DNA from 3 places in the Mesorhizobium sp. 43Arga genome. Region 1 is predicted to be linked to each of the others. Evidence: predicted binding sites of a transcription regulator. Region 1 holds the regulator's gene; each other region holds the start of a gene.

Region 1 (7,981 bases):
AAGTCCTTCACACCGGCGATGTCGGTCATCTTCTTGCCGTCGGCCAGCTGCGAGGCGATCTCGGCGGCGTTCTTGCCGAGTTCGCGCGCGTCCTTCCACACCGACACGGTCTGGGTGCCGAGCGCGATGCGGTTCAGCGCGGCATGGTCGCCGTCCTGACCCGAAACCGGCACGGTGCCGGCAAGACCCTGCGCCGTCAGCGCCGCGACGACGCCGCCGGCGGTGCCGTCATTGGCCGCGACGACCGCGTCGACCTTGTTGTCGTTGGCGGTCAGGAACTGCTCCATGTTCTTCTGGGCGTTGGCGGGCAGCCAGCCGTCCGTATAGGCCTCGCCGACATTCTTGATCTTGCCGCTGTCGATGGCAGCCTTGAGCACTTCCATCGAGCCCGCGAACAGGAAGTCGGCGTTCGGATCGGCGCCCGAGCCCTTGATGAAGACATAATTGCCTTCCGGCTTGGCCTTGAACACCGCGCTGGCCTGCAAGCGACCGACTTCCTTGTTGTCGAAGGTCAGGTAGAAGACGTCCTTGTTCTCGATCAGGCGGTCATAGCCGACGACCGGAATGCCTTCGTCCAGCGCCTTCTGCACGGCCGGGCCGATGGCCGAGGCATCCTGCGCCAGGATGATCAACGAATTGGCGCCCTGCGAGATCAGGCTCTCGACATCGGTAAGCTGCTTGCCGGGATTGGACTGCGCATCGGCGGAAATGTACTTGTCGCCGGCGGCCTCGATGGCCTTCTTCATGGCGGCCTCGTCGGTCTTCCAGCGCTCTTCCTGGAAGTTGGACCACGAAACGCCGATGACCTTGTCCTTCGCCTGCGCGACCGACGCAAGCGTCAGCGACATGGCGACACCCGCCAGGATGGCGGCTGTGAATCTCTTCATGATATTCCTCCCTGCGCCGCGTATGGCGCGACCAAACTGGCCCGAAGGCCGGCACAAAGGCTCTATTTTTTCGAGCCTCGAAAAAACACTGATCCAACACCGGAACGCTGTCAACAACGATTCTGAGGGATTTTGATGTCCTTCTGATTTTTTTTCGAGCCTCGGAATAAATAAATGACAGGACTGGCCGCTTCTGCCAGTATTTGATCGTGTCGCCGGCAGCGTTCGAGGGAGGACCGGAAGAACCGCGGCGATCGGGAGGATGTGAAAAAGCATGTCGGTCGGAATCCGCCACGACGATCTGCGCCGGCGCAACCGCGCCATGGTGATTGCGGCCGTGCGCCGGGCCGGCCGGCCCTCGCGCACCGAGATCGCCGCGACCACCGGCCTCAGCCATTCGACCATATCGGCCATTTCCTCCGACCTGATCGGCGAAGGCATCCTGGCCGAGGGCAGGCCCAGCGAGGCCGGCGCGCTGAAGCGCGGCAGGCCGCAGGTCGGCCTCGGCCTCAACCCCGAGGCCGCGACTGTGATGACCGTGGTGCTGTCGCTGAATTTCCTGTCGGTCGCCGTCATCGACTATGCCGGCCAGGTGATATCGGAAGAACAGCGCCGGTTGGACACGTTGACCATGTCGCGCGAGGCGCTGATCGGCGAATGCGTGGCCATCGTAAGGCGGCGTCTCGAGGATCCCGACATCGATGTGCGCAGCGTCGCCCGTATCGCGCTGGCGATCCAGGGCATCACCGACACCAAGGCCCGGGCAATGCTCTGGTCGCCGATCACCCCGCAGACCGACATCGCCTTCGCCGACATACTCGAAGCCGAGTTCGGCATCCCCGCCACCATGGAAAACGACTGCAATATGATGGCGGTGGCGCTGCGCTGGCGCGATCCCGAGCGCTATCGCGACGACTTCATCGCCATCCTGCTTTCGCACGGTATCGGCATGGGGCTGGTGCTGAAGGGCGAGCTGTTCACCGGCACCCATTCCTCGGGCGGCGAGTTCGGCCATATGATCCATCGGCCCGGCGGCGCGCTCTGCCGCTGCGGGCGGCGTGGCTGCGTCGAGGCCTATGCCGGCAACTATGCCATCTGGCGCAACGCCAGGCAGCTCAGCGAGGACACCGAGCCGGTTGCCGATGTCAGCGACGCGCAGATGCGGGCGCTCGCCGCGACGGCACGCGAACGCGACGGGCCTGAGCGCGAAGCCTATCGCAAGGCCGGGGAGGCACTCGGCTACGGCCTCGGCAGCCTGTTTGCGCTGATCGATCCCGCGCCCGTGGCCATGGTCGGCGTCAGCGCCGCCGCCTTCGACCTGATCGAGCCGGCGTTGCGCGAGGCCATTGCCCAGACCGCCGGCGGCCAGCATTCGGAGTCGATCTCCTTCGACACCGAGCCGAACGAACTGCCGCTGATCCGCGAAGGCTGCGCCATGCGCGCCCTGACCTTCGTCGACCAGGAGATTTTCGCGCCGGGCGTGCAAACGAAAGCAGGCCTTGCCGCGAAGAAAAACGTCGCCTGAGTCAGGTCGTGCTCAATCCTCGCGGATCGCGTAGCCCGCCCCACGAATGGTGCGGATGACGTCGGGCATGCGGCCATTGTTGACCGCCTTGCGCAGCCGGCCGACATGCACGTCCACGGTGCGCTCGTCGATATAGATCGTCTCGCCCCAGACATTGTCGAGCAGCTGGCTGCGTGAGAACACGCGGCCGGGATGCCGCATCATGAATTCGAGCAGGCGGAATTCGGTCGGCCCTAGCCGGATCTCGCTCTTCTTGCGATAGACCCGGTGCGATTCACGGTCGAGCACGATATCGCCGACCTTGAGCACGCTGGACAGCACTTCCGGCTTGGCGCGGCGCAGCAGCGCCTTGACGCGAGCCATGAATTCCGGCGTCGAGAACGGCTTGACCAGATAGTCGTCGGCGCCGGTGGAGAGCCCACGTACCCGGTCGCTTTCTTCGCCCCGCGCGGTCAGCATGATGATCGGCAGCCGCTCGGTCTCGGGCCGCATTCGTAGGCGCCGGCAGAGCTCGATGCCGGACACCGCCGGCACCATCCAGTCGAGCACCAGGAGATCGGGCACGTTCTCCTGCAGGCGGATTTCGGCTTCGTCGCCGCGAGTCACCACCTCGACCTGATAACCCTCCGATTCCAGATTGTAGCGGAGGAGCACACCCAGCGGCTCCTCGTCCTCCACCACCATGATGCGTGGTGCGATCATCGATTGGTTACCCCTGAGCTCAGGCCACCGGCGCCGACATCGCCGTCTCGTCCTGTTTTGGACGGTTGGCGGGCAGTTGCGTGCCGGTCAGGACATAGTACGCATTCTCGGCGATGTTGGTCACGTGGTCGCCGATGCGTTCGAGATTCTTGGCGCAGAACAACAGATGCGTACAGGCCGTGATGTTGCGCGGATCTTCCATCATATAGGTCAGCAGTTCGCGGAAGACGGAGGTGTATTTGACGTCGATCCGCTCGTCGTCGGCACGCAGCTTCGCCAGGGCCGCGGCATCACGCGCCGCATACTCCTCGATCACCCCCTGCACCTGGATCAGCACCAGCTGGGCCATGGCGTCGATGGAATGCGACAGGTCGCGCGGCGTGGCGCTGAGGCCGACAGTGCCGACCCGCTTGGCGATGTTCTTGGCAAGGTCGCCAATGCGTTCAAGGTCGCCGGCCATGCGGATCGAGCCTACGACATGGCGCAGGTCGTCGGCCATCGGCTGGCGCTTGGCGATCAGCGTGATGGCGCGGTCGTCGAGTTCGCGCTGGCGCGCATCCATGATGGCATCGTCGGAGACGACGCGCTGAGCGAGAGCATTGTCGGAGTTCAGAAGCGCCTTGGTGGCGCCGCCGACCATCGAACCGGCAAGGTCGCCCATGTCGCTGATCAGCCTGCTGATCTGTCCGAGATCCTCGTCGAAGGCTGCGACTGTGTGTTCGGCCATGATCCTGGTCCTCGTATGCGTGCGATCAGCCGAAGCGGCCAGTGATGTAGTCTTGCGTGCGCTTCTCGCGAGGCGACGTGAAAATCTTTTCGGTGCGGTCGAATTCGACCAGTTCGCCCAGATACATGAAGGCCGTCTGCTTCGAGACGCGCGCCGCCTGCTGCATGTTGTGGGTGACGATGACGATCGTGTAGTCGGCCTGCAGCTCGTCGATCAGTTCCTCGATCTTGGCGGTCGACAGCGGATCGAGCGCCGAGGCCGGCTCGTCGAGCAGGATGACCTCCGGCTTCACCGCCACGGTGCGGGCGATGCACAGCCGCTGCTGCTGGCCGCCCGACAGGCTGAGGCCGCTGGCATTGAGCTTGTCCTTGACCTCGGTCCACAGTGCTGCGCGCTTCAGCGCCTGCTCGACACGGCCGTCCATCTCGGCCTTGCTGATCTTCTCGTAGAGCCTGACGCCGAAAGCGATGTTTTCGTAGATCGACATCGGGAATGGCGTCGGCTTCTGGAACACCATGCCGATCTTGGTGCGCAGCAGGTTGAGGTCCTGCGAACGGTCGAGAACGTTCTGGCCGTCGAGCAGCACCTGGCCCTCGGCGGTCTGTTTGGGATAGAGCTCGTAGATGCGGTTGAAGACGCGCAGCAGCGTCGACTTTCCGCAACCCGACGGGCCGATGAAGGCGGTGACGCTGCGCTCGGGCAGCGACAGCGTGATATCCTTCAGCGCCTTCGACTGGCCGTAGTAGAAGTTGAGGTTCTTGACCTCGATCTTGGCCTTGGTCACCGCCTCGGCGGCGATCGTCATGTCTGGAGACAACATCTGGCTCATTTGTCCTCTCTGCGTCCGGTCAGGCTGCGCGCAAAGATGCTGAGCGCGAGAACCGTCAATGTGATGATGAGTGCGCCGGTCCAGGCCAGCTGCTGCCATTCCTCATAGGGACTGAGAGCGAACTGGAAGATGGTGACAGGCAGGCTGGCCATCGGCGCGTTGAGATTGCTCGACCAGAACTGGTTGTTCAGCGCCGTGAAAAGAAGCGGTGCCGTTTCGCCGGAAATACGGGCGATGGCCAGCAATATGCCGGTCACGATACCCGAAAGCGCGGCGCGATAGGCCACCGAGCGGATGACCACCCAGCGCGGCGCGCCGATTGCGGTGCCGGCTTCGCGCAAGGCATTCGGCACCAGATTGAGCATGTCCTCGGTGGTGCGCACGACGACGGGGATGACCAGGATGGCAAGTGCCACGGCACCGGCGATCGCTGAGAAATGCCCCATCGGCCGCACCATCAGCTCATAGACGAACAGGCCGATGATGATCGACGGCGCCGACAGCAAGATGTCGTTGATGAAACGTACTACGGTGGTGAGCTTCGAGAAGCGGCCATATTCGGCCATGTAGGTGCCGGCCAGCACGCCGATCGGCGTGCCGACGATGATGCCGATGATGGTCATCACAATGCTGCCGTAGATGGCGTTGAGCAGGCCGCCGGCGTCGCCGGGTGGCGGCGTCATTTCGGTGAAGACCGAGAGCGAGACGCCCGACAGGCCCTTGTAGAGCAGGGCGCCAAGGATCAGCGCCAGCCAGGCAAGGCCGATGCCGGCGGCGATGACGCACAGCGTCATCATCACGCCGTTCCTACGCTTGCGGCTCTGGTGAAGCGATGCGGCTGTCGACATCGGTCAGGCTCCCGTGCGGGCATCGATGCGCATCAGCATGTAGCGGGCGATGGCAAGGATCAGGAAGGTGATAACGAACAGGATCAGGCCGAGCGCGACCAGCGAGGACGTGTAGAGATCGCCAACGGCTTCGGTGAATTCGTTGGCGATGGTCGCCGAGATGGTCGTTGCCGGCGCAAACAGCGACGTCGAGATGCGGTGCGCGTTGCCGATGACGAAGGTGACCGCCATCGTTTCACCGAGCGCGCGACCGAGAGCGAGCATGACGCCGCCCATGATGCCGATGCGGGTGTAGGGAATGACGACGCGGCGCGTGACCTCCCAGGTCGTGCAGCCGATGCCGTAGGCCGATTCCTTCAGCACCGACGGCACCGTATCGAAGACGTCCTTGGTGATCGAGGTGATGAAGGGCAGGATCATGATCGCCAGGATCATCGCCGAGGTCAGCAGGCCGATGCCGTAGGGAGGGCCGGCGAACAGGCCGTTGAGGCCCGGAACGCCGTGGAACATGCTGATGATGAGGGGCTGCACCGTCGTCTGCAGGAAGGGCGCCAGCACGAACAGGCCCCAGATGCCGTAGATGATCGAAGGGATGCCGGCCAGCAATTCAACCGCCATGCCTATCGGGCGCCGCAGCGGGCGCGGGCAAAGTTCGGTGAGGAAGATGGCGATGCCGATGCCGAGCGGCACGGCAATCAGGATGGCGATGGCCGAGGTGATGATGGTGCCGTAAATCGGCGCCAGGGCACCGAACTTCTCCGTCACCGGGTTCCAGCTTTCGCTGGTCAGGAAGGAAAAGCCGAAGGTCGACAGGGCTTGCCAGGAACCGGCTACCAGCGAGATCGCTACGCCACCGAGCAGGACCAGCACCAATATGGCAGCGGCGCGGGTCAGTCCGTGGAAGATCGAATCGGTCAGCGCGAACCGTCGAACGGTGGCGTCGCGCGAACCTCTGACGGCTGGCAAGGCTTCCTGGACAGCGCTCATGTCAAGCTCGGCTCTTTCAGTTGATGAGAAAAGGAGCGCCGCGGGTGCGGCGCTCCTTCGCAGGATGTTACTCGCCGGCGTAGACGGGCTTGCCGCCAGCCTGGATGTCGGCCTTCCACGAAGCCTTGATCAGGTCGACGACGCTGTCGGGGATCGAGACGTAGTCAAGCGCCTTGGCGGTTTCCTTGCCGTCCTTGTAGGCCCAGGCGAAGAACTTCAGGGCTTCGCCGGTGGCAGCGGCATCATCCGGAGCCTTGTGGATCAGGACCCAGGTCGAGGCAGCGATCGGCCAGGTGGTGTCACCGGGCTCGTTGGTGATGATGACGTTGAAGTTCTTGGCAGTCTTGAAGTCGGCATTCGAAGCGGCAGCGCCGAAGGATTCGAGCGACGGCTCGACGACCTTGCCGGCTGCATTCAGCATCTTGGAGTAGGACAGGTTGTTCTGCTTGGCATAGGCGTATTCGACGTAGCCGATGCCGCCATCCGTCTGCTTGACGGTGTTGGCAACGCCTTCGCTGCCCTTGGCGCCGACGCCCGTCGGCCATTCGACGGCGGTGTCCGAACCGACCTTGTCCTTCCAGTCGGGCGAAAGCTTCACCAGATAGTTGGTGAAGTTGAAGGTGGTGCCCGAGCCGTCCGAACGATGCACGACGGCGATCGCGGTCGAAGGCAGGGTGAGGCCGGGGTTCAGGGCCTTGATCGCGGCATCGTCCCAGGTGGTGATGGCGCCGAGATAGATCTGGGCGAGCGTCTTGCCATCGAGGACGAGTTCGCCCGGCTTGACGCCGGTGAGGTTGACGATCGGCACGATGCCGCCCATCACCATCGGGAACTGCACGAGGCCGTTCTTTTCCAGATCGGCATCGGACATCGGCTTGTCTGTGGCGCCGAAGGTCACGGTCTTGGCGATGACCTGCTTGATGCCGCCGCCCGAACCGATCGACTGGTAGTTGAGGCCGACGCCGGTGTCCTTCTTGTAGGTGTCGGCCCACTTGGCGAACACCGGATAGATGAAGGTGGAGCCAGCGCCGGAAAGGTCAGCTGCGATGGCTGCGGAAAGGGTGAAGGTAGACGCTGTAGCCATTGCGATCGCAACGGCCGCCGAGCGGATGAAATGTCTCATGTGGCCTGCTCCTGTTCGGAAGATGGTCTCTCGGCGCCATTCCTAACCAGCGCCCGCTGAGGCCAATAGACTTCGATTATTACAGTCGCATGACAGTTTCGTGTCAGCCCGGTAACGCGTCGCCGGCGTTGGAAAAGGCGGTGGCGTCGGGTGGCCGTGGCCTGACCCGAGTTTCACCCCGGAATCAGGGGCTTGAGCCATCCGCGGGCTGGAGCCGCCGCCGGATTTCGACGGGGCTTTCTCGGATGAAGAAAATCCGGACGGGAGCGCGTTGCTCAAGGCCAGAGCGTGTCGTGGCCGGGCCATCGCCAAAAACAGGTCCGTTGGGGTAGGTTGACGCTGTTTCTTGCCGG
Region 2 (7,981 bases), 760 kb from region 1:
GCCGTGCCGGCCAAAAGGTCGAGGAAACGCTGGCCAGGTTGCGCGACAATGCCGATGAGGAGTTGCGTCCCAAGCTTCTCAAGGAGGCCGCCGAGGCGGTGCACGGCTATTTCATCCAGCGCGAGCTGTGCGGTCTGCGCAAGCATGATGGCGTCATCCGCGAATACGACATCCCCAGGGCTGTGCTGGTCAGGCTCGGCGCCCGGTAGGCTCGGCGCTTGCGGCACTGATTTCCCTATGGAATCGCGCCAGGCGGTTGGCGAGCGCTTCGGGATTCTCGTCGGCGATGAAGTGCCCGCTGTCCGCGATGATGTCGCCCACGACATTTGAAAGCCCGGCCGCCCGCAGGCCATCGACATAGTCGCCGATCTCGCCGGGCTCGGCCGCGCCCCTCAGATACAGCACCGGAACCGCGATCGGCTTCGCGGGCCGCGCGGTATTGGCCTTGGCATCCTCGGGGAAGGCGCGATACCAGCCGAAACCGGCCTGGAGGCTTTCGGGCCGGGAATAGGCCCTTGCGTAGATTTCCCTGGCATCGTCAGGGATCGAGCCTCCGTCCTTCGAAAGCACATTGAAGAAGAAGTCGAAATAGGCGCTCTGATGGCCGCTCACCAGCGTTTCCGGCAAGGCCGGAACGGCATGGAATGCAAAGTGCCAGATCCGCGGATTGCGAATGACCTTCTCCCACGGCGCTACGCCTGGAATGACGACATCCATGATCACCGCGCCGGCGAGAATGTCCGGATGGTCGCGCAACAGGGCAAATACGATCTGGCCGCCGACATCATGGCCGGCGACCACGAGGTGGCGCAGTCCGCAAGCCTCGGCGACGCCTCTCATCAGCCTTGCCAGGGTCCGCTTGTCGCCGGCCCGGGGCATGCCTTGCGAGCCGCCGATGCAGGGCAGGTCGGGGGCGACGACCCGGTAGTCGGCTGCCAGCCGGCCGATCACCCTTTCGAACGCGTAGGAGCTTTGCGGCCATCCATGCAACAGGAGGAATGCCGGCGCTTCGGCCGGACCCGCCTCGCGGATGGCAATGCTCAGCCCTTCGATTTTGATGGTCGAGACTTGCATGTCCTGATCCTGCCGACAGCCTATGCCATAGATCTAGGCGGCAATCGGCAAATCGACAGGGCCTTGAACCATCACTCGAGCCACTTTGTGATGAACGTGCCGTTCTCGTGGATGTCGGTCGTTTCCAGCGGGCCGGGACCGAGATTGGTGAATTTGTGCGGCGTATGCGGTGGCACGATGACAATCTGGCCGGCGGAAGCCTCGATTTCCTTGTCGCCCAAGGTAAACAGGCCGGTGCCCTGGCGGATGATGAAGATCTCCGCATAGGGGTGGGAGTGCAGCCGCGGGCCGCCGCCGACATCGGGCAGGTAGTTGAAGATCAGGCAGGAGTTGGAGCCGTAGGCGCCGCCTTGCAGCTCGCCCTTCCAGTGGTCGGAGCGAACCGCCCATTCCTCGCGGTCTATGATGTGTGCCATGCGAAGGAGGATAGATCACACCGGCGCCCTGTGTCGAGGCAAGCTGGAGCCTTGGATTTACAGTTGTTTCCCGGTTGTTTAGCTGCCTTTTTCGGCCATTCGCCGTCCCGCCGGGCAATAGGGGATTTTGTCCCCGCGACAATCTGCCCTTGTGCCTTGACCCGTCTGGACAAAAACGGGCTTCACGCATAAACCGAAGTCCAAATGCCGGAGGAATTCGCTAGCCTGTTCGCCATGCGCTGTCGGGTTGGCGTGATTGAGCGGGGAACAAGGCTCGGCCACCGGCGCGGAAGAGGCGAAAGGATCAGGCACCCGTGAGCGCAACCGACATCCACGATCCCAATCGTCGAGATTTTCTTTATGTCGCCACTGGCATGGCCGCCGTGGTCGGGGCTGGCGCCGTCGCCTGGCCGTTCATCGACCAGATGCGCCCCGATGCCTCGACGCTGGCGCTCGCCTCGGTGGAAGTCGATGTCGCCTCGCTGACGCCTGGCATGTCGCTGATCGTCAAGTGGCGCGGCAAGCCGGTCGTGGTGCGCAACCGCACCGAAAAGGAAATGAAGGACGGCGAGGCCGTCAACCTCTCCGATCTCAAGGATCCGATTGCCCGCAACGCCAATCTGCCGGCCGATGCGCCGGCGACCGACGCCAACCGCACCACGCCCGGCAAGGAAGCCTGGATGGTGATGGTTCAGGTCTGCACGCATCTGGGCTGCATCCCGCTCGGCCAGGAAGGCGATTTCGGCGGCTGGTTTTGCCCGTGCCATGGTTCGCAGTACGACACCGCCGGCCGCATCCGCAAAGGCCCGGCGCCCGAGAACATGGCTGTGCCGGTATTCAAATTCATTTCCGATACCAAGATCCTTATCGGTTGAGGCAGGGGATATTTCGATGAGCGAGGGACACTCGACCTATACGCCCAAGACCGGTATCGAACGCTGGTTCGACGCCCGCATGCCGCTGCCGCGGATGGTCTACGACAGCTTCATCGCCTATCCGGTGCCGCGCAACCTCAACTATGCGTGGACCTTCGGCGGCATCCTGGCGATCATGCTGGTGGCGCAGATCCTGACCGGCATCGTGCTCGCCATGCACTACACGGCTGACACCAATCTCGCCTTCGGCTCTGTCGAAAAGATCATGCGTGACGTCAATTCCGGCTGGCTGTTGCGCTACATGCATGCCAACGGCGCCTCGTTCTTCTTCATCGCTGTCTACATCCACATCTTCCGTGGCCTCTATTACGGCTCTTACAAGGCGCCTCGTGAGTTGCTGTGGATCCTGGGCTGCATCATCTATCTGCTGATGATGGCCACCGGCTTCATGGGCTATGTGCTGCCATGGGGGCAGATGAGCTTCTGGGGCGCCACCGTCATCACCGGCTTCTTCAGCGCCATTCCGCTGGTCGGCGACTGGATCCAGCAGCTGCTGCTCGGCGGCTTTGCCGTCGACAATCCGACGCTGAACCGCTTCTTCGCGCTGCACTACCTCTTGCCGTTCATGATTGCCGGCGTCGTCGTGCTGCACGTCTGGGCGCTGCATGTGGTGGGCCAGTCGAATCCGACCGGCATCGAGGTCAAGTCGAAGACCGACACCGTCGCCTTCACCCCCTACGCGACCATCAAGGACGCGTTCGGCATGATCGTGTTCCTGTTCTTCTTCGCCTATTTCGTCTTCTACCTGCCGAACTATCTCGGCCATCCGGACAACTACACGGTCGCCAACCCGCTGAAGACTCCGGCCCATATCGTTCCGGAATGGTACTTCCTGCCGTTCTACGCGATCCTGCGCGCCATCACTTTCAACATCGGGCCGATCAATTCCAAGCTCGGCGGCGTGCTGTGCATGTTCGGCGCCATCGTCATGCTGTTCCTGGTGCCGTGGCTCGACACCTCCAAGGTGCGCTCGGCGGTCTACCGGCCCTGGTACAAGCTGTTCTTCTGGCTGTTCGTGGCCAATGCCATCCTGCTGGGCTGGCTGGGCTCGCAGCCGGCGGAAGGCAGCTATGTGTTCATGGCGCAGATGGCGACGCTGTTCTACTTCGCCTTCTTCCTGGTCGCGTTGCCGGTGCTCGGCCTGATCGAGACGCCGCGCAGGCTGCCGAACTCGATCACCGAGGCGGTGCTCGAAAAGAACAAGGGCGGCAGCGGGCATCCGGCGGGCGCCACGGCCGCGCCAGAGACCAAGGGCTGAGCGGTAGAGAATCTGAGGGGATTTGGCATGAAAAAGATTCTCACCTCGCTGGCGCTGGTCGGCCTTGTCGCGGCCGGCACCGCAGCGTTCGCGGCCGAAGAGGCGCACAACGCGGCGGCACCCACGCATTTCCCGATCAACGAGCCGAAGGAAATGGACTGGAGCTTCACCGGCCCGTTCGGCACCTATGACAAGGCGCAGCTGCAGCGCGGCCTGAAGGTCTACAAGGAAGTCTGCTCGGCGTGCCATTCGATGAACCTGGTGGCGTTCCGCACGCTGTCGGACCTCGGCTACAACGATGCCCAGATCAAGACGCTTGCCGCCGAATACACCGTCCATGACGGCCCCAACGACGCCGGCGATATGTTCGACCGTCCCGGCAAACCGTCCGACCATTTCCCGGCGCCGTTCGCCAATGAGCAAGCCGCCGCTGCCTCGAACGGTGGCGCGGCCCCCCCGGACATGTCGCTGCTGGCCAAGGCGCGCGGCGTCGAGCGCGGCTTTCCGCAGTTCGTCTTCGATATCTTCACCCAGTATGACGCGGGCGGCCCCGACTACATCCATTCGCTGCTGACCGGCTACGACCAGACGCCGCCGGCCGGAATGGTCATCCCGGAAGGCACGCACTACAATCCGTACTTCATGTCCGGCGTGTCGCTGAAGATGCCCAAGCCGCTCTCCGACGGCCAGGTGGCCTATGATGACGGCTCGCCGCAGACTGTCGACCAGTATGCCCGCGACGTGGCTGCCTTCCTGACCTGGGCGGCCGAGCCGCACATGGAAGCCCGCAAGAAGATGGGCTTCCGCGTGCTGGTGTTCCTGCTGCTCTTCGGTGCGCTGGTCTACCTGACCAAGCGCAAGGTGTGGGAAGGCGTGGCCCACTAAAGCATGCCGATATTCAGGTGATGCCGGCCTGCAAATGCCGGCATCCTGCGCTTCCCCGTTCTACTGCGTCGCAGTAGAACTGAGCTCACGTACTTCAAGTACGCTCCGCTCCGGTTCTCGGAAGCCACCATTTTCGGCTCGGCCTGACCTGAATCTCGACATACCTAGGCTGCCAAGTTAATACAGTCACGAAAGGGCGCCGAAAGGCGCCTTTTTGCATTTCGGGCGACAGGCTGTGTCACATGGCCGTCACCACCAACAGCGATCCTGCGTCATTGCCACCAAAGGATCGCACCCATGAAGAAATATGCCTCGCTGACTGCCGGTCTGCTGTTGCTGGTCATCGGCTCGGCCGCCCAGGCCGAAGACGCAAAACCCTTCGTCACAAACAAAGATATCGACCTGACGATGATCCTGCCGCCGCCGCCGGCAAACGATTCGGCGCAGACCAAGGCCGAACTCGGCGAAGTGCTGACGCTGCAGGTGACGCGCACGCCCGAGATGGTGGCCAGTGCCGTTGCCGACGCCGAGGAGAATGTCTGGCGCTTCGCCAATGTGATGGGGCCGAATTTCAACAAGGAGAAGCTGCCGAAGTTCAGCGCCTTCTTCGATCGCGTGGTCGAGACCGAAGGCGCCGTCGTCGATCCGGCCAAGGATGTCTGGAAGCGCCCGCGTCCGCATCAGCTCAGCGATCTCGTCAAGCCGGTGGTCAAGCTGTCGAGCTCCGGCTCCTGGCCGTCCGGCCATGCCACGGTCGGCACCATGATGGGCATCATCCTGGCCGACATGGTTCCGGAGAAGCGCGCCGAGATCATGGCGCGCGCGGCCGAATACGCCCACAACCGTGAGGTTGGCGGCATCCACTATGCGTCTGATGTCGAGATGGGCAAGATTTCCGGCAGCGTCATCGCCGCGGTCCTGCTCAACCGGGACGACTTCAAGGCCGAATATGAAGTGGCCAGGGCCGAGCTTCGTTCCGGTCTCGGCATGTAAGTCCTAGAGCGTTTCTCCGTTTCATGGAAACGGCGAGCCGCTCTAGCTCCTTGTTTTGAGGCAATTCCCAAGGGAAAGCGCTGCGCGCTTTTCCCGGGAAACCGCTCACACCTTTCCTGGAATTGCTCTAAGCGACGTCGCGTCGAAGCGGATTCATGCGACGCGCCTTGAGTGCTTCCCTGTGTGCGTCAGATGTCAGTTTGTCTTCGTTCTCGCGCAGAGGGATCACCTATCCTCCTTGCCTTCTCGCGCCGATCCGAACAGCGCTACCACACGACATGCAGCTGTCAGGCGACCGATCAGATGCGGGCCGCCGAAAGCTGCGGCCGAAGCCGGTAACAGCTCATTGCGCCGACACTTGCACCGATATTGGAAAGGCAAAGTACAGATTGCAGGTAAGAAGCTCGATACCTTGTTTTCCTTCGCGAGCGAGAGGTTCGGGCGCTTCAACGGCAACAGTTGCGCTGCCTTTGCCCTTCGTCTGCAGTGCGACGAGAGCATCATAGACTACACGACGCTCGCGGATGGATGCCCGCTTCGGATTTTCAGGGTAATAAACGGGGATCGTCAAAATCAGATAGTCCATCCGACAGCGCGGCGCCGAAATCGCGATTGCCTTCCTGCGCAGAGCGATCTCGAACACGCCGGACCGTTCGTCGAATCCAGTGATCCATTGTCGACGCGTATGTAATTGTCCAAGCGCGTCGCCGACCACGAAATCTGCCGGGCGCAGCACGACCGTCCAACTGGCCCGCTCGGCAGCGGAGACGGCTGTCGGCGCCCAGCTCATGGGCGAGGTTGCCATGATGACGGACATTATTTTTCGCAGAAGATGGGTCATGTAGCGACCATGGTTCGACCGGAAGCGGCGCTTCAGGCGCCCCTTTTTACCCCTATGTGAGAGTTCGACAACTAGTCCTTGGCATGGCGCGGCGCTCAAACAGATGCGGATCGAGATCGGAGGGGTTATGAAGCTGATGGGCTGCGATTCGATCGGACAAGTGCCGCGTGCCAATCTCCGGTGCTGGCAGACGAACGGAAGGAGCGGATCATGGCGAACGGAATGGGTACGGACGAGGGCGTGATACGGGCCCTCATCGACCGGCAGTTTGCCAGCCTTAGCTGGGACGAGGGTATCACCCCAGGGTGGGATGGGTTCGCCGGCGATTTCCTCGATGGTGCCGGCTTGTATCCGGCGGCCCGCCCGGCAAGACGCATCGGTGTTGTGGACTTCGTCGAGCGGATGCGCGGCCTGTCACGCACGTCGCTGCGATCGCTCCAGGAGACCGTGCTCGGCACCGATATCCGCGTCTTCGGCAATATCGCGATCGCGGCGGTCGCGGCGGAGATGATCGAGAACGGTGACGAGACCAGCCGGTCCATGGAAATGCTGTTGCTGGTGAAGAGCGAAGGGCAGTGGAAGATTGTTGCGCAGGCATGGGACAGGGCGGACGAGGCCAATCCCCTGCCGGATGCGCTTGTCTCGGGCGCCGCATCGCGCTAGCCGTTGCAGGTCGCGTCGGATCATGGTTGGCCCGCCGCCGTTTCACATCCTGTCAGCCGAAGCTGGATCGCCGGAGAGCCGCCTCATGAAACCTTCGCTCGAAGACACGCTGTTGGCCTCGATCCGCACCATTCCGGATTATCCGAAGCCCGGCATCCTGTTTCGCGACATCACCACGCTGCTCGGCAATGCGCGCGCTTTTCGCCGCGCCATCGACGAACTGGTGCATCCCTATGCCGGCCAGAAGGTCGACAAGATCGCAGGCATCGAGGCGCGCGGCTTTATCCTGGGCGGCGCCGTCGCCCACCAGCTTTCGGCCGGTTTCGTGCCGATCCGCAAGAAGGGCAAGCTGCCCTATGAGACGGTGCGAGTCGCCTACAGCCTGGAATACGGGCTGGACGAGATGGAGATGCACAAGGACGGCGTTGCCCCGGGCGAAAAGGTGATCCTGGTCGACGACCTGATCGCCACCGGCGGCACCGCGGAAGCGGCGGTCAAGCTGCTGCGCCAGATCGGCGCCGATATTCTTGCCGCCTGCTTCGTCATCGACCTGCCGGATCTCGGCGGCCGCGCCAAGCTCGAGGCGCTTGGCGTGCCGGTGAGGACACTGATCGGGTTCGAGGGACACTAGGTTTCCCTTGCCCCGTTTACGGGGAGACGGACAGCGGAGCGAGCAACGCGAGCGCAGCAGGGTGAGGGTAAGCACGACCGTCGAGTTTAAGGCATCACCGCTGGCGGCGCCCCTCATCCGCCCTTCGGGCACCTTCTCCCCGTGGAACGGGGAGAAGGAAGAGCCGCGCTACTCCACCTTCACCAGCACCGCGCTTTCAAACTCCAGCACCTTGTCGCCGGTCGAATCGAACGCTTCCGCGCGCAGCGACAGCATTCGCCAGCCGGGGCGCGAGGCGATGGCGCG
Region 3 (7,981 bases), on a different contig from region 1:
GCCGACCATGTACTACTACGACCTGAAGGAATTCGCCCGCTATTTCGATCCCGGATTGCTCATCGACGTCGAATTCGGTGACGTCAGGGATGTGCCGAAGGTGCCGGCGATCGTGAAGGATCGGCCGATCCGCGATGACGACCAGAACGCGGTCATCATGAAGCTCGACAAGTTCCGTCACTTCCAGATGCCCGCTGACACCATCCCGCTCGCCGACAAGTTGCCCATGGTGGTCTGGCGCGGCGACCTCAACAATCCGATCAGGACACGGTTTCTGCAAGCGGTGCGCGACCTGCCATTCTGCGATGCCGGCTCGCACAAGCCGAACGCACCGGCCGAATATGCCAAGCCCTTTCTCAGCATCAGCCAGCATCAGCGCTACCGCTACATCGTCTCGCTCGAGGGCAATGACGTGGCGACCAACCTCAAATGGATCTTGAACTCGAAGTCGCTTTGCCTGATGCCGCCGCCGACATACGAGACATGGTTCGCGGAGCGGCAGCTCGAGGCCAATGTCCACTATGTGCCGCTCGATCCGGATTTCGCCGATCTCGGCGAAAAGGTGCGCTATTTCGAACGGCATCCGGCACAGGCCGAGCGCATCATCGCTGCGGCCAACGCCTATTGCCGGATATTTTCCAATGAGCGGGACGAGCAGGCGATTTCCCTGCTCGTGCTCTACAAATATTTCGTGCTCAGCGGCCAGATCGAATCCGATCCCGAACTCTGGCGCTTCATCGAGGGCTAGCGCGCCTCCGCCGAGAGCAATTCCAGGAAAAGTGTGAAACGGTTTCCGTACGGAATTGCGTCAAAACAAAGAGTTAGAGCGGTTCGCCGTTTACGTGAAACGGCGAACCGCTCTAATGGTCAGATCACGCTGCGGTCGAGAACCATGTCGGCGGGTCCGAAGCGATCCTTTGCCGTCAATTGCTGGTGCCAGTAGGGGTAGAGCAAGGGCGGGCGGCTGACCGCGTCGAGGCGCTGGCGTTCCTCAGGGTTGAGCGCCAGGCTTGCGGCCGCGAGATTGTCCTTGAGCTGGGCATCGTTGCGGGCGCCGATCACCAGCGAGGAGACGGCGGGGCGGCCGAGCAGCCAGGCAAGTGCCACCTGTGCCGCCGATACGCCGCGGGCCTTGCCGATCTCGACCAGCACATCGACGATCCGCCAGAGCCGGTCCTCGTCGCGGATCGGCGGCTCGGACCAGCCGGCGAGTTGCCGTGCGGTCGGGCTGTCGCGGTGGTATTTGCCGGACAGCAGGCCGCCGGCGAGCGGGCTCCAGACCAGCACGCCCAGTCCCTGGTCGACCGAGATCGGCAGCAGTTCATATTCAGCCTCGCGTGCCTCCAGCGTGTAGTGGATCTGCTGGGTGACGAAGCGCTGCTGGTGACGGCTGTCGCTGATGGACAGCGCCTTCATCACCTGCCAGCCGGACCAGTTGGAGCAGCCGATATAGCGCACCTTGCCCTGGTGGACCAAAGTGTCGAGCGCCGCGACCGTTTCCTCGATCGGGGTAAGCCCGTCCCACTGGTGGACGAAATAGATATCGATGACGTCGGTCTTCAGCCGCTTCAGGCTCTTCTCGCATTCGCGGATCAGGTGGTGGCGCGACAGGCCTTCGTCGTTCGGCCCGCTGCCGATCCGCATGCGCGCCTTGGAGGCGATCAGCACGTCGTTCCTGCGCTTGCCGCCGAGCGCCTCGCCGATGATCTCCTCCGACAGGCCGTTGGAATAGACATTGGCGGTGTCGATGAGGTTGATGCCGGCGTCGATGGACATGTCGATCATGCGCCTGGCTTCGGCAAGATCGCTGTTGCCGACCGCGGCGAAGGGCCCGGTGCCGCCGAAGGTCATGGTGCCCAAAGTCAGTGTCGAAACCTTCAGGCCCGAACGGCCAAGGGTGCGGTACTCCATGTCAGTCCTCGCGATTGTGTTGAATGGGGGCGGGGCCAAAGGGCAGCCCGGAATGCAGCGGGGATTTGTAGGACAATAGGGCCGGCTTGTCGCCATGCCATGGCGATGGATCGATTGGACATGGGCCCCAGCGGCCGCTATATCGCGCCTGGGCTGCAATAAAACCGTCACTGCCGGTCTATATTGAAGTCGGCTCAGGTGTTTCCCTTCCCGGCTGCTGGCCAGCAATTTGGGGCGCCGCACGGGAACCGACAGGGCTTGCAAGCGGAGCAGTGCAAATGACTGAGCTAAGACAGAATTCTCCCGCCAAGGACTGGCTCGAAGCCGAACTCGCCGACACGCTCGACGAAGATTATGAGCTCGAAATGTCGGAGCCGGCGCTGTCGATGGAGATCGCCAAGATCTACAAGAACGCGCATCCGCCTTCGATCGACCGCATGCAATATTTTCGCGACCTGATCACCCTGCAGTCCGAATTGATCAAGCTGCAGTCCTGGGTCGCCTACCACAAGAAGAAGCTGGTGGTGATTTTCGAGGGCCGCGATTCCGCCGGCAAGGGCGGCGTCATCAAGCGCATCACCCAGCGGCTCAACCCGCGTATCTGCCGTGTCGTCGCGCTGCCGGCTCCGACCGAGCGCGAAAAGTCGCAATGGTACTTCCAGCGCTATGTCCCGCATCTGCCGGCAGGCGGCGAGATCGTGCTGTTCGACCGCTCCTGGTACAACCGCTCCGGCGTCGAACGGGTGATGGGTTTTGCCGATGCGGGCCAGGTCGAGGAATTCTTCCGCGACGTTCCCGAGTTTGAGCGCATGCTGGTGCGATCCGGCATCACCGTGGTCAAATACTGGTTCTCGATCACCGACGAGGAGCAGCAGATGCGCTTCCTGATGCGCATCCATGACCCGATGAAGCAGTGGAAGCTATCGCCGATGGATCTGCAGTCGCGCGTGCGCTGGGAACAGTACACCAAGGCCAAGGAAGAGACCTTCGCTCGTACCAACATTCCAGAGGCGCCCTGGTTCATCGTCGAGGGCAATGACAAGAAGCGGGCGCGGCTGAACTGCATCGATCATCTGCTCAAGCAGATGCCGTATGAAGAGGTGCCGCACGAGGAGATCACGCTGCCGGAACGCGTCTTCAATCCTGAATACGAGCGCCAGACGCTGCCGCGCGAGCTTTACGTGCCGGAGAAATATTGAGAACTTTTTCCCTCTCCCCGTTTCACGGGGATGTGAGAAGTGGTCTGCGCAGCAGACGAAAAGCCAACTGCCTGGCTTTTCGAACGACGAACGCCGAAGGGCGGATGAGGGGCAGCGCTGGCGTTGATGAATTTATTGCCGTCGGACGCTCTAACTTCCAAACGTCAGCGCTGCCCCTCATTGCCCTACCGGGCATTTCTCCCCCGCATGGTGACGGGGAGAAAGAGCCGCAACTACGCCCGCTTGATCACCACATGCGTGGCAAGCGGCGTCGCCACCTGCTCGGTGCATTGATAGCCGAGCTTCAGCATGTCCAGGCCGGCGAAGAGGTTCTCGCCCTTGCCAAGCAGCACCGGCGAGATTGCCAGATGCATCTCGTCGATCAACCTCTCCCGCAGATATTGCCGGATGGTGGCGACGCCGCCGCCGATCCGCACGTCCTTGCCGCCGGCGGCCGCCTTCGCCTGCTCGAGCGCCGAATGGATGCCGTCGGTCACAAAATAAAAGATCGTGCCGCCTTCCATCGTGATGGGCGCCCGCTCGTGGTGCGTCAGCACGAAAACCGGCACATGGTAGGGAGGGTTGTCGCCCCACCAGCCCTTCCAGCTGTTGTCAGGCCATTCGCCGCGGATCGGCCCGAACATGTTGCGGCCGAGGATCCAGGCGCCGATATTTTCGAAACTGCGCGCCGCGAACGCCTCGTTGATATCGGTGGTGCCGCCATCTTGTCCGAGCACCATCTCACGGAAAGTGCGAGTGTCGACAAACCACTTGTGCAAGGATTCCCCGCCGATGCCGAGCGGATTTTGCAGATCCTGATCGGGACCGGCGCCATAGCCGTCGAGCGACAGGGTGAATGCGTTGACACGCAGCTTGGACATGAAAGTCTCCTCGATAACCAGTTGTATTTTGCAATCAGTTGTTGTGTAGCAAACTGATTGCGAATTGCAAGCGCTATTTTCCAAGGCGAAAGGCAAGTACCCGGGCCTCGCCGCCAGGCGATGTCCGTATTGTTTCGTGATGATCGGTTCGACGGCAACTGGCGGCCGCCGGAATGGGCCGCCCCATCAGCTCATTCACCAGTGAGTTCCATGAAGCGGATATGGTTGCTGAACGGGTCGATGACCTCGACCGTCAGCCGCCCGTCCCCATGTTCCAGGCCGGGTTTCATGTAGCGGTAGTCCTTGCCCGCAAGTTCCTTGTGGAAGTCGCGAATGCCTCTCATGTAGACGACCATATTCCCGCCGGGTGTCGCGTCGCCGGCATGTTCGGACAGGTGCAGGATAAGGTCGCCGCGCGAAACCTGCGTGTAAAGCGGGAAGTTGTCGCCGTAGCGATGCTCCCAGTCCACGCTGAACCCGAGGAAGCCGAGGTAGAATTCGTGGGCCTTGGCAACGTCGAAGATGCGCACGATCGGCGCCGTCCGTTCGAAGACGATCGTCTCCTGCCTGCCAGGCGACGCCTCGATCTTCGCCGACAGGATGTTCCAGCTGGCTAGTCCGAACTGGCGCGCGACGATGTCCAGCGCCTCGCTGTGGTTGATCGTCAGGTCGCGGTCGGCAAGCGCTTCCCGCATGGCTTTCGCCATGGTCCTGGCATCACGATAGGCAAGCATGTCCGTTTCCTCGGGTCACGGCGATGTCTTCGTCAGTGCCCCCCATTGCCGACGCCTTCGCCCGACGGTGAAACGGTCAGGAAGCATCCTCTGGAGGCGTTCGCCATACCTCCTGGCGAGTTGCGGGCTGCCGGCCGCCTGCGGCCGTGCCGGCATCATAGCCGCAGCTGCCGGTTTTTGTCTGCGGGAATACAAAAGAAACGCCAACCGGTCGAAAGAGTGGTGACATCTACTGAAAGGCTTTACCGCCGGGACTATCCCTTCAGCATTTCGGCCACTTCGGGGGCGAAATAGGTCAAGATACCGTCGCAGCCGGCGCGCTTGAAGGCGAGCAGCGATTCCAGCATCGCCTTCTCGCCGTCGATCCAGCCATTGGCGCCCGCCGCCTTGATCATCGAATATTCGCCCGACACCTGGTAGGCGAAGGTCGGCATCTGGAATTCATCCTTCAGCCGCCGGATGATGTCGAGATAGGGCAGGCCAGGCTTGACCATCAGCATGTCGGCGCCTTCGGCGATATCCTGTTCGGCTTCGCGCACCGCCTCGTCGGAATTGGCGTGGTCGATGTAATAGGTCTTCTTGTCGCCCTTGAGCAGGCCGGCGGTGCCGACCGCCTCGCGATAGGGGCCGTAGAAGGCCGAGGCGAACTTGGTCGCATAGGACATGATCGCCACGTCCTGAAAACCGTTGGCGTCGAGCGCGTCGCGGATGGCGCCGATGCGGCCGTCCATCATGTCGGACGGGGCGATGATGTCGGCGCCGGCCGCTGCCTGGATGACGGCCGCCGCCGCGACCTGTTCGACCGTTTCGTCGTTGACGATAATGCCGTCGCGCAGGATGCCGTCATGGCCGTGGCTGGTGAATGGATCGAGCGCCGCGTCGGTGATGATGCCGATCCCGGGCACCGCGTCCTTGATCGCGCGGGTGGCGCGGTTGATGATGTTTTCCGGGTCGAGAATGTGCGAGCCGGTCTGGTCGCGTAAGGCCAGTTCGATATTGGGGAAGGTGGCGAGTGCCGGAATGCCGAGCTTGGCCGCGCGTTCGGCCTCCTTGACGGCAAGATCGACCGACAGGCGGAAGACGCCCGGCATGGCGGCGATCGGCTCGCATACGTTCTTGCCCTCGACAACGAAGATCGGCCAGATCAGGTCGTCGACCGTAAGCCGGTTCTCCTGCACGAGCCTGCGCGACCAGTCGGCCTTGCGCATGCGACGCAGGCGGCGGCTGCCGGTGACGTCGTCGACGCTGCGCGCGCCGGCCGGCTTTGTCGGGGTGAATTTGTTCATGGCCAATACTCCGGATCAGCGAGTTTTACCACGAGCCCTTGCCGCTGACCAATGCGACACGATTGTGCCAGCCCGAAGCCGCCAATCTCCCCCTCTGTAACGCGCAACATCGGATGGCATCTGCCGGCTAAAGCTGGGAAAAGATGATAATCGGCGGGAAAGGCCGCCACGGCTGGCGTTATCGCAGCGGTCCGACCGTGCAGCGGCGTAAGATCAAGTGTTTCGACGAAAAGGAGATGCATATCATCGGCGTGCAGCGCGCACCGGGAAAGGCTGCCAGGTGTTGATGGCAGACGCCGGCCGCTGCAGAGGCGGCGCCTTCGTCGCGTTCAAGGCAGATAAGCGCAAAGCGCTCTGGGACCGCGTGCAGGGCAAGGTTGGCGGCCCAGTGCCCAAGGGGCATAAGATGGACAAGGCCGAATGGCTGAAGCCCGGCCTCGTCGGCAGGGTGAAAACGCTGTAGGGCGCGCAGGATCTCCGCCACGCCAAGCTGCTCGATTTCTGGGAGGAGAATTGATGGGTTGCCTTTGGCGGGCGCTGTGATTTTATCGCAGCGTCCGGTTGTTGAGGTGAGCAATGCCAATCCGACACAAGGCTCGTGAGGCTGGGAACTTTGAGCCATCCGAGGTTGAACTGCTGGGGCGTGTTTTCGACCGGCTCAAGGATGATCTTCCACATGATGCGCGCGAGGCGCTCGCGTCCCGGATCATCGCGAACTATATGGCTGGAGTGACCGACGAGGCCGAACTGCTCGCTCTTTCGAAGCAGCCGCTCGGCCGGTAGGGGGAACGGGATGGCCTAGCGAAGAAAGATCAGGAGCACGCCAATTATGCCTGGATGTATCGCGTCCAGGCCCGCAAGGACGGTAAAGAGCGTGCCGTGCCGGAGTATTGGCAGGAGCACGTTGAGGTCTTGCTACAGGGTTTCGACGGGGAGCCTTTGGACGGGGCCGTTGCCCGGAAGCCCGTAAGCAACAACATCGAAGCGGAGCTCGACGAAGCCGCCGTGAACAAGTCGGGAACCTAAAACGGGTAGTGTTCTTATCGCGTCATGACAACTCGCGGCATCAATTTCCTAGACCAGGGCTGGCGGGTAGTGTCTCAGTTTGAATTTTCAATTCTCTGTTCGATGGAAGACCTTCGCGAGAGCTGTTGCGCCAAGGCCCGGCAAGCGCGGCACCTACAAAAAGCGAGTTCCGCCTGACCGTACTTCAATCAGTCAGGCAATGGGCAAAGGCCATCAAGCGCGATGTGCTGGCGTTGTGGTTGGCCGCGCGCGATCCTCGCGTCCCATGGTACGCTAAGGCTATTGCCGGCGCTGTCGCTGCCTATGCGCTCAGCCCTATCGACTTGATACCGGACTTCATTCCGGTCATCGGCTATCTGGACGATCTGATCATCGTGCCGCTCGGCATCATGCTTGCCGTCAAGCTGGTACCTGCCGACCTCATGCAGGAGTTCCGAGACGAGGCGACAAGGCAAGCCAAGCCTGTGAGCCGTGCAGGCATGGCGTTTGTTGTCGCGGTCTGGATTGTCGCGGCGCTTATGCTCGCTTGGTATCTTTGGCCGCCCAAAAATTCAATCTGAGACACTACCGGCTGGCGAACAACGTCCCCGAGACGACCAAGGCGGACGTCACCGGGGACCTAGAAGTTAGTGCCAAATGAAGTTGCGCGGAGGTGCCAAACGATTTTGCGCGCTACACCCTCGTGGGAGATGCTCGGCAGAGCAGAGGGGCGCTGTCCCGTCATGCCCATCCGGTCAAGGCTGGCCATTGCCGGAAAGAATCTGTGCCGCGCCGCCGATTGCCACACGGAACGCCTCGTCGAAGCTGACGCCGCGTACCTGCCAGCGATAGGTCTTGCCGTGACCGGCCAGTCGCCAATCGGCGATCCAGCCGAGCTCCTTGTCGCTCCATACGATGCTGCCGACGAGCGCTTGCGCGCCACCGGCCTGTTTGGCCAGCAGGTC

What was found. Region 1 encodes PhoB, which activates phosphate uptake and scavenging genes when phosphate is short. Its sites were predicted from a motif close to TGTCATNNANCTGTCAT; they were not measured.
Region 2: ACWGS8_RS05810 (acid phosphatase) is a predicted target of PhoB. The motif match lies at 4,805-4,821, and genes of this name have one in related genera.
Region 3: ppk2 (polyphosphate kinase 2) is a predicted target of PhoB. The motif match lies at 2,066-2,082, and genes of this name have one in related genera.

Annotation. Positions count from the first base shown of each region.
Region 1 covers NZ_JBSKBO010000001.1:408,361-416,341, reverse strand. The annotation lists gene xylF (D-xylose ABC transporter substrate-binding protein) at 1-887, opposite strand, end outside; gene ACWGS8_RS02035 (ROK family protein) at 1,162-2,412, shown strand; gene phoB (phosphate regulon transcriptional regulator PhoB) at 2,425-3,114, opposite strand; gene phoU (phosphate signaling complex protein PhoU) at 3,134-3,841, opposite strand; gene pstB (phosphate ABC transporter ATP-binding protein PstB) at 3,867-4,670, opposite strand; gene pstA (phosphate ABC transporter permease PstA) at 4,667-5,518, opposite strand; gene pstC (phosphate ABC transporter permease subunit PstC) at 5,522-6,505, opposite strand; gene pstS (phosphate ABC transporter substrate-binding protein PstS) at 6,573-7,628, opposite strand.
Region 2 covers NZ_JBSKBO010000001.1:1,169,282-1,177,262, forward strand. The annotation lists gene ACWGS8_RS05780 (DUF6665 family protein) at 1-209, shown strand, start outside; gene ACWGS8_RS05785 (alpha/beta fold hydrolase) at 190-1,074, opposite strand; gene ACWGS8_RS05790 (cupin domain-containing protein) at 1,146-1,490, opposite strand; gene petA (ubiquinol-cytochrome c reductase iron-sulfur subunit) at 1,805-2,365, shown strand; gene ACWGS8_RS05800 (cytochrome b) at 2,382-3,683, shown strand; gene ACWGS8_RS05805 (cytochrome c1) at 3,711-4,568, shown strand; gene ACWGS8_RS05810 (acid phosphatase) at 4,866-5,561, shown strand; gene ACWGS8_RS05815 (hypothetical protein) at 5,905-6,378, opposite strand; gene ACWGS8_RS05820 (nuclear transport factor 2 family protein) at 6,613-7,065, shown strand; gene ACWGS8_RS05825 (adenine phosphoribosyltransferase) at 7,151-7,696, shown strand; gene ACWGS8_RS05830 (MaoC family dehydratase) at 7,865-7,981, opposite strand, start outside.
Region 3 covers NZ_JBSKBO010000010.1:162,324-170,304, forward strand. The annotation lists gene ACWGS8_RS28515 (glycosyl transferase family 90) at 1-748, shown strand, start outside; gene ACWGS8_RS28520 (aldo/keto reductase) at 868-1,911, opposite strand; gene ppk2 (polyphosphate kinase 2) at 2,190-3,110, shown strand; gene ACWGS8_RS28530 (dihydrofolate reductase family protein) at 3,344-3,991, opposite strand; gene ACWGS8_RS28535 (glyoxalase superfamily protein) at 4,183-4,725, opposite strand; gene hemB (porphobilinogen synthase) at 4,980-6,011, opposite strand; gene ACWGS8_RS28545 (hypothetical protein) at 6,190-6,594, opposite strand; gene ACWGS8_RS28550 (hypothetical protein) at 6,588-6,794, shown strand; gene ACWGS8_RS28555 (YkvA family protein) at 7,211-7,597, shown strand; gene ACWGS8_RS28560 (DUF2066 domain-containing protein) at 7,772-7,981, opposite strand, start outside.